Regions from separate parts of the Arthrobacter sp. 2MCAF15 genome, predicted to be linked through region 2. Evidence: riboswitches for the same ligand, from Rfam matches in the RefSeq annotation. Region 2 holds a riboswitch; the other holds the start of a gene.

Region 1 (4,242 bases), on a different contig from region 2:
CAGTGGGAAGGCATCGAGAGCCAGTCGACGTCCACCAAGATCCTCGCCCCCGAGCTGCTCTACGGCGAACCTGACCTGACCATCAAGGTGGTCCGCGACGTCTTCAACGAGGACTTCTCCAAGCTGATCGTCTCCGGCGAGGAAGCCTGGGACACCATCGAGGCCTACGTCACCTACGTGGCTCCGGACCTGGTGGGCCGGCTCGAGAAGTGGACCAAGGACACGGACATCTTTGCGGCCTGGCGCATCGACGAGCAGATCCACAAGGCCCTGGACCGCAAGGTCTTCCTGCCCTCTGGCGGGTCCCTCGTGATCGACCGCACCGAAGCCATGACCGTGGTGGACGTCAACACCGGCAAGTTCACCGGCTCCGGCGGCAACCTCGAGGAAACCGTCACCAAGAACAACCTGGAAGCGGCCGAGGAAGTCGTCCGGCAGCTGCGCCTGCGCGACATCGGCGGCATCATCGTGATCGACTTCATCGACATGGTGCTCGAATCCAACCGCGACCTCGTGCTGCGCCGCATGGTGGAGTGCCTGGGCCGGGACCGGACCAAGCACCAGGTGGCTGAGGTGACCTCGCTGGGCCTCGTGCAGATGACCCGCAAGCGGATGGGCACCGGCCTGCTGGAAGTCTTCGGTGAGCAGTGCGAAGCGTGCGCGGGCCGCGGCATCGTCACCCATGACGAGCCCGTGGAACACCGCCGCGCCAACACGGTCGCCGCGGAGCACTATGTGCCGCGCACCGAGGCGGCCCAGCCGGCTGCCCGCACCGAGCGCAAGAGCCGCCGCCGCGGCAGGGGAGGCCAGGGCCCGGAGTCCGCGCCGTCCACGCCCGCGGCCGTCCACGCCGAGCCCACCGAGGCTGAACGCCACGCCAAGGCTGAAGCCACCCGGGCCGCGCTGGCGAACATTGCCGCCGCCGCGCACGCCGCGCACCTGCACGACGGGGAGGCAGCCGCGGCCAGCGACGCCGGGGCCCGGCAGGCCGCCGTCGACGCCGTGACGCATCTCGCCGCCGCGGACGAGGCAGCCGGACGTCCCGCGACCGTCCTGACGTTTGGCGGCGAGCAGGTTGCCCTGCCCTTCGTCGAGCACGCCGAGGACACCCAGGCACCGGCCTTGACCCTGGACCTGCTGACCGAGGCCTTCGCCAACCTGGGCGAGGCCGACGCCGGCAAGCAGGCCGACAGGCAGGATGCAGCCCAGGCACCGGCGGCCCCCGAGGCGCCGTCAGCCTTGCCCGCCGCGGAAGCCCCGGCTTCACCGGCAGCGGACACGACGACTCGTGGCCGCCGCGGACGCCGCAACCGCAGCGCCAGCCGCGCCCAGGGCGCAGCCAACGAGACCTCCGTGGAACACCGCGAGGCCACACGTCCGGCCGCGGCAGGGTCGGTTCACGAGGCCAAGGCGCCCGCCGCGGCCCAGCGGGCGTCCATCCCTGCCGGCAACGAGCCGATCATCCTCGGCGTCGGGGTACCGGCCTCGGAGCTGTAGCCATCCGCGGCTGATCACGTCCCCGGCCGGTCACTTCGACTGGTTGGGTTGCGGGTCCGGGCCGAGCGGGCGTAACAATACGTCCGCTCGGCCCGGGCCCGCACGTGCGTTAACGGGGCAGCCCGGTGGCAACGGCTAGGCTGGAACACTGACACGGGGTGCCGCGCATCGGGCCGGCTGAGATCCAGACCCGTTGAACCTGTCCGGTTAGCACCGGCGAAGGGATGTCTGACTTGTCCGCGAAATCCAATCCGTCCAAATTGCCGCCCAGTGATCTTCAGCCGGGCAGTTTTCTGCCCGGCGGTTTCTTGCCCTCTGGGGTCCGCCCGTCCGCGCCGCCGCGCATTCCCCGCGTGCTGGCGATTGCGGGCTCCGATCCGTCCGGCGGGGCCGGGATCCAGGCCGACCTAAAAAGCATCGCGGCGAATGGCGGTTACGGCATGGCCGCCATCACGGCCCTGACCGCCCAAAACACCCAGGGCGTGCGCGCCGTCCACGTACCCCCGGCGGCGTTCCTCACGGCCCAGCTGGACGCCATCAGCGAGGACATCGACATTGACGCCGTCAAGATCGGCATGCTCGGCGACGCCGGTGTGATCGACGCCGTCCGCACCTGGCTGGAGAAGGTGCGCCCCGCCGTCGTCGTCCTGGACCCAGTGATGGTCGCCACGAGCGGTGACCGGCTCCTGCAGGAATCGGCCGAGGCCGCCCTGCAGGCCCTCCTGCCGCTGGCGGACCTCATCACCCCGAACCTCGCCGAACTCGGCATCCTGCTCAAGGAACCCGTCGCGGCCGACTGGGCCGAGGCCCTGGCGCAGGGCAAACGGCTGGCCGCACTGACCGGCGCCACCGTCCTGGTCAAGGGCGGACACCTCCAGGGCGGGCTCGCGCACGACGACGCCGGCTGCCCGGATGCGCTGGTCAACACCGGGGGCCTGCTCGGCACCGAAACGGTGGTGGTGCCGGGGGCGCGGATCGCCACGCGCAACAGCCACGGCACAGGCTGCTCCCTGTCCTCGGCCATGGCCACCGTGCAGGCCCGGGTGGGGGACTGGGAAGCGGCGCTGCGGGAGGTCAAGCCGTGGCTGCTGGGCGCACTCCGCGAAGCCTCGGTCCTGGACGTCGGCACCGGCAACGGCCCGGTCCATCACTTCCACCACGTCGGCCACGCTCATGTGGGCGACGCTGACGCGGGCCACGCTCCGGGGGAGGGCGAGTTCGCCGCGGCCCTGCACGCGGGGGCCACCGCCGATCTTGACGCCATCTACGCCCTGGACTTCATCCGCGGCCTGGCCGACGGGACCTTGCCCGAGCACGAGTTCGCCTACTACCTCGCCCAGGACGCCATCTACCTCAACGGCTACTCCCGGGTCCTGGCCCGCGCCGCCGCGATCGCCCCCACCGAGGCCGAGCAGCTGTTCTGGGCGAGGTCCGCGCAGACCTGCCTGGAAGTCGAGTCCGAGCTGCACCGTACCTGGCTCAGCACCCGCCCCACGGCGGCCACCCTGGGCCCGGTAACGAAGTCCTACGTCGATCACCTGTTGGCCGCCTCGGTGTCCGGCAGCTACGGGGTCCTCGTGGCAGCGGCCCTCCCATGCTTCTGGCTCTACGCCGAGGTCGGCTCCACGCTGCACCGGGAGTTCCTTGCCGGCGGCGCACCCGCCGGGCATCCCTACGCCGACTGGCTGCGGACCTACGCCGATGAGGACTTCGCCGCGGCCACCCGGCAGGCCATCGCGTACACGGACACGGCGGCCCGGCAGGCATCCGGGGGCGAGCGGGAAGCCATGGCCCTGGCCTTCCGGCAGTCCTCACGCTACGAAGTGGACTTCTTCGACGCGCCGCGGCTGCACGCCTGACGCGAGCTGGCCTGTGCAGCCGCTAGGATGGTGGGGCACGGTTCCGGAAGTCGTTGCGGCAACACAACATCAAGAACGCAGAGTCTAGGCGTTGTGGCGCCTGTCACGGACTGCCCCCGGAACCAGCCTCATTTGCGGCCGAAGGCAAAATTAGCGTATTCTAGATCTTCGGTGCTTACGCCAACACTTGGGTTATGACCCTGAGAACTGTCCGTTTGGAATTTCAACTGGATTTGTTCCGGGGATAGCTCATGGGTTCCCCCGGGGAATCCACCGGCGTTGAGGCACAGCGTGAGCCGGTCCAAACAATTTGGCCCCAGGTTCCGCACGCAAATCTAGTAATAAACGTCGAGAGAAGTGAGTTCCCCAGTGGTGTACGCGATTGTCCGCGCAGGCGGCCGCCAAGAGAAGGTTTCCGTTGGAGACTTCGTTACCCTGAACCGCGTCCCCGGTGGAGCCGGCAGCACCTTTGAGTTGCCCGCACTGCTCCTGGTGGACGGTGACAAAGTCACGTCTGCTGCTGCGGACCTGGCCAAGGTAACGGTTACGGCTGAGATCCTCGAAGACCTCCGTGGTCCGAAGATCGTCATCCAGAAGTTCAAGAACAAGACCGGTTACAAGAAGCGCCAGGGTCACCGTCAGGAATTGACCAAGGTCAAGATCACCGGTATCAAGTAACCCTTCGTTACTGTTCAGGTTCCAGCAGATTTCCCAGAATTTTTGAAGGCAGGCATTTCAAATGGCACATAAAAAAGGCGCGAGTTCCACTCGCAACGGTCGTGACTCCAACGCCCAGTACCTCGGCGTCAAGCGCTTCGGTGGCCAGGTAGTTTCCGCAGGCGAGATCATCGTCCGCCAGCGCGGCACCCACTTCCACCCGGGCGCC
Region 2 (4,242 bases):
CCGGGGCGGGCATGGTGCGCAGGATGCCGACCTTGCCCTGGAGCATGAGTGCGGCGGCGGCCATTCCGGTCATGAGGGAAATCTGGGCGTTCCAGTCCTCCACCGGCAGCGGCGGGGCCGCGACAATCCGGTAGCCGCCGTCGGGCAGCTGCTGGATTTCCTGTTCGGGCATGTTCAGGCTTGCCCCGCCGCGCAGGCGTTCGAGTTCCACCCGCTTGATGCCGACCTCTTTGAGCAGCTGCAGCACGGGCGTGGCCGTGCCGGCGTCGAGGTCGGCCTGGACGGCCTTGTAGCTGAGTTTCGCTCGGCTGCGGACCCGGGCCCGGCGCACAAGGACCGATGTCACCTCTGCCGCGGCGTCGAGCCCGAACTCCCAGACGAACGCGGAGCACAGCTGACCTGCGAGCAGACTGCCGGCGGCCTCGCTGATGATCTCCGGATGCAGCGGAATCCTGCCGTCGGGGGTGTAGAAGGTCTGCCCGCGGCGCCGGGTCTCGGCGTCGAGCGCCCCGCCCGGGGCGACAAACGACGGGACGTCGGCGATGGCGTAGAACACCTTGTAGCCCTTGTCATCCCGTTCGATGAACAGGGCCTGGTCGAGGTCGGTGGACGATGCCGGGTCGATGGTCACGAACTCGACGTGCGTGAGGTCCAGGTCCGGGAGCTTGTGCTCGGCCACGGCCGCCGCCGCGTCGCGCAGCACGTCCTCGGGAAACGGGCCGGGCAGTTCCAGGGTAGTGCGCAACGCCTTGAGGGCCCCGGCCAGCTGGTTCTGCTGCTCGTGGACACTGGGGGTCAGGCGATGATGGGACACGAAAATCAGGGTAGCCCGATTTCCGCCATTAGTCTTGGATCATGAGCGCAACTCCGGAGGATCCTGCCCTCTACAACAGCTTCCTGGCGGATCTGCTGGGAGTGATGGCGTACGGCGAGCTTTCCGCCTTCGAACGGCTCTCTTCCAGTGCCGGATATTCGCCCACACTGCGTGACCGTGCCGTGCTGGGCAGGATGGCGGTGGCCGAGTTCCAGCACTACGAACTCATCCGGGCACGGCTCGAGGATATGGGCCTGGACACGGAGGCTGCCATGCTGCCGTTCCAGCCCTCGGTGGACCTCTTCCATGAGCGCACACGCCCGGCGGACTGGTACGAGGCGCTCATGAAGGCCTACGTGATCGACACGGTCTCCGCGGACTTTTACAGCGCCGTCGGCGTGTACGTCGACGCCGGGACCCGGGAGCTGATCGCACAGGTCCGCTCCACCGGCGAGTCCACGGGTGTGCTGCAGGAGCGCCTCAAGGCGGCCCTGGCCGATGACCCCCGGCTGGCGTCACGCCTGGCGCTGTGGGCCCGGCGCCTGCTGGGCGAGGTCCTGACCCATGCCCAGCGGGTGAGCCTTGAGCACGCATTCCTGGGCGGGCTGTCGGGACTGGGCGACGCGGATGCCAGGGCACTGGTGGTGGGTCTGACGGCCGAGCTCGCAGCGAACCACGCGCGAAGGATGGCAGGACTGGGGCTCCCCGGCTAGGTTCCGGGCGGGGGTTTCACCGGGCCGAGGGTTCACTGCCAGGGACGGCCCAGGGCGCCGGCCAGGTTCAGGGCGGGGGAACCTGTTCAGGAACCAGCGTTCAGGAGTCGGCGTTCAGGAATCAGCGGCGTCCAGTGCCGCCAGCAGTGCACCGGCGGCGTGGGCCGGATCGTCGGCGTCGGTGATGGCCCGGACCACCACGATCCGCCGGGCGCCGGCGTCGACTACCTGCTCCACGTTGCCGAGGTCGATCCCGCCGATCGCAAACCACGGCAACAGGCTTTCCGTCCGGCCGTCGGGGTTTCCGGCGCCCTCGGCGTCCGCCTGGCCGGTTGCCTGGGCGGCGTAACGGACCAGGTCGAGGCCGACGGCGGCGCGCCCCGGCTTGGTGGGAGTCGCCCACACGGGCCCCACACAGAAGTAGTCCAGTCCCTTGCGGCTGGGAGAAGCAGCAACAGCGGCGTCCACCTGTTCCGGGGTGTGGGTGGACAGGCCGATCACGGCGTCTTTGCCCAGGAAGCCGCGGGCTGCGTCCAGCGAAATGTCCTTCTGGCCGATATGGAACACCGGGGCCCCGGACAGGGAGGCGATGTCCGCCCGGTCGTTGACGGCCCACAGCCGTCCGTGGCGCTGCGCCGCGGCGTGCAGGACCTCCAGGAGTTCCAGTTCCTCGGCCGCCTCGAGCGACTTGTCGCGCAGCTGGATGATGTCCACTCCGCCGGCGAAGGCGGCGTCCACGAAGTCCTCGAAGTCGCCGCGGTCCCTGCGGGCGTCGGTGCACAAGTAGAGGCGGGCGGTGGTGTGGAGGTGGTCCTGGCTCATGGGACCAGCCTAGTTCCTCTAAACTGGGCGCATACCGCGGGAGCCCGCAGCAGCCATGGAGCCGCTGCCCGGCTGAGAGGGCGTCAGAGCCGACCGCTTGACCTGATCCGGCTAGTACCGGCGTAGGGAAGGAATTTTTCATGGGCACACAAGTGGGCACACAAGTAGGCACACAAACCGCGCGTGAAGCCGTGGCCGCAGATGACGCCACCGCCCGGGATTGTTACACCGGAGACGCATCCACTCACGGAATCACCGCAGGGGACATCACCGCAGACGTTGCCGTGATCGGCGGCGGGGTGATCGGCCACGGCATCGCCTTCGAGGCCAGCCGCGCGGGCCGGTCCGTGGTCCTGATCGATGATTCTCCCGGCACCGGAGCGAGCTGGGCCGCGGCCGGCATGCTCGCCCCCGTCAGCGAGCTGCACTACCAGGAGGAGCAGCTGCTGGAGCTGATGCTCGAGTCTTCCCGGCTGTGGCCCGGATTCGCGGCCGGGCTCGACGCCGGTCCCGTTGGCCAGGACTCCCGGGCGGGTACCGGGTATTTGACGACGCCGACGCTCGCCGTCGGGGCGGACGCGGCGGACCGGCGCGCGCTCGCGGACCTGAGGGAAGTCCAGAAAGCCTGCGGCCTCAGCGTGGAACCGCTGACAGTGCGCGAGGCACGGGGCCGGGAGCCCCTGCTGAGCCCCGGCATCTCGTGTGCCTTCGACATCCCGGCCGACCACCAGGTGGATCCCCGCCTGCTGATCGCCCGGATTGCCGGCGTCCTGGCCGCGGAGGACCGCGGCAGCTTCATCCGGCGGCGCGCTGCAGGGCTGCTGTGGCAGGACGGCAACGTTGCAGGGGTCCGCCTCGATGGCGGCGGTAACGTACGCGCCGCGGAAACCGTGGTCGCCAACGGGCTCGGCGCCGCCGATCTTGGCGAATTGCCCGCCGGGCTCACACTGCCGCTGCGGCCCGTCTACGGTGACATCCTCCGGCTCCGCGTGCCCGCGCACCTGCAGCCGCTGCTCACGGCCACCGTGCGCGGGATGGTGCGCGGGGTCCCGGTGTACATCGTGCCCCGCCAGGACGGGACCGTGGTGATTGGTGCCACCCAGCGCGAGGACGGCCCGTCGGATCCGCAGGCGGTGTCGGCCGGCGGCGTCTACCAGCTGCTGCGGGACGCGCAGCAGCTGGTGCCCGCCGTCGCCGAACTGGAGCTCCTGGAAGCCACGGCGCGGGCGCGGCCCGGCACGCCGGACAACGCCCCGCTGCTTGGCCGGGTCGGCCGCCCGGGCGGCGGGGATGTCCCCGGACTCATCATCGCCACAGGTTTCTTCCGGCACGGGGTCCTGCTCACCCCGGCGGCTGCCGCCGTGTGCCGCCAACTCATGGACGGGACGCCGGACCCGCGCTGGGCCGGTTTCCGCCCCGACCGTTTTTCCCGCATCCCGGACACGTTCGGGGACAGTCCCAAGAAGGAAGCAGCATGAACATCAGACTGAACGGAACGGAGCAAAGCGTCGCCGACGGCGCCTCCGTCAGCACGCTCGTGAGCCAGCTCACGGGCCGGAGCATCGGCCCCGACGGCCAGGCCGCCGACGGCCGGAAACTCGGTGTCGCCGTGGCCCGCAACGCCGAAGTGGTGCCGCGCAGCCAGTGGCACGCCACGGCGCTCGCCGACGGCGACGACGTCGAACTTGTCACGGCAGTCCAGGGAGGATGACCAGCATGAACGAGACCACACTGGCAGGAACACCGGCCGTGCAGGCGCGCGGGGCGGTGGCCGATCCGTTGGTGATCGACGGCGTGGCGCTTGGGTCCCGCCTCATCATGGGCACCGGCGGCGCGCCGAGCCTGGACGGGCTGGGTGCGGCGCTTGTTGCCTCCGGAACTGAGCTGACCACG

Evidence for each region. Region 2 has a riboswitch for thiamine pyrophosphate ahead of thiO (glycine oxidase ThiO). Riboswitches for the same ligand answer to the same signal wherever they lie in the genome.
Region 1: it holds a riboswitch for thiamine pyrophosphate, as region 2 does, so the genes downstream of both, AB4089_RS07985 (bifunctional hydroxymethylpyrimidine kinase/phosphomethylpyrimidine kinase) here and thiO (glycine oxidase ThiO) in region 2, are expected to answer to the same signal.

What each region holds. Positions count from the first base shown of each region.
Region 1 covers NZ_JBFRGZ010000005.1:73,678-77,919, forward strand. The annotation lists gene AB4089_RS07980 (Rne/Rng family ribonuclease) at 1-1,497, shown strand, start outside; TPP riboswitch at 1,642-1,739, shown strand; gene AB4089_RS07985 (bifunctional hydroxymethylpyrimidine kinase/phosphomethylpyrimidine kinase) at 1,722-3,356, shown strand; gene rplU (50S ribosomal protein L21) at 3,726-4,034, shown strand; gene rpmA (50S ribosomal protein L27) at 4,096-4,242, shown strand, end outside.
Region 2 covers NZ_JBFRGZ010000001.1:64,601-68,842, forward strand. The annotation lists gene AB4089_RS00295 (RNB domain-containing ribonuclease) at 1-814, opposite strand, end outside; gene AB4089_RS00300 (ferritin-like fold-containing protein) at 856-1,527, shown strand; gene AB4089_RS00305 (thiamine phosphate synthase) at 1,642-2,349, opposite strand; TPP riboswitch at 2,376-2,496, shown strand; gene thiO (glycine oxidase ThiO) at 2,490-3,827, shown strand; gene thiS (sulfur carrier protein ThiS) at 3,824-4,060, shown strand; gene AB4089_RS00320 (thiazole synthase) at 4,066-4,242, shown strand, end outside.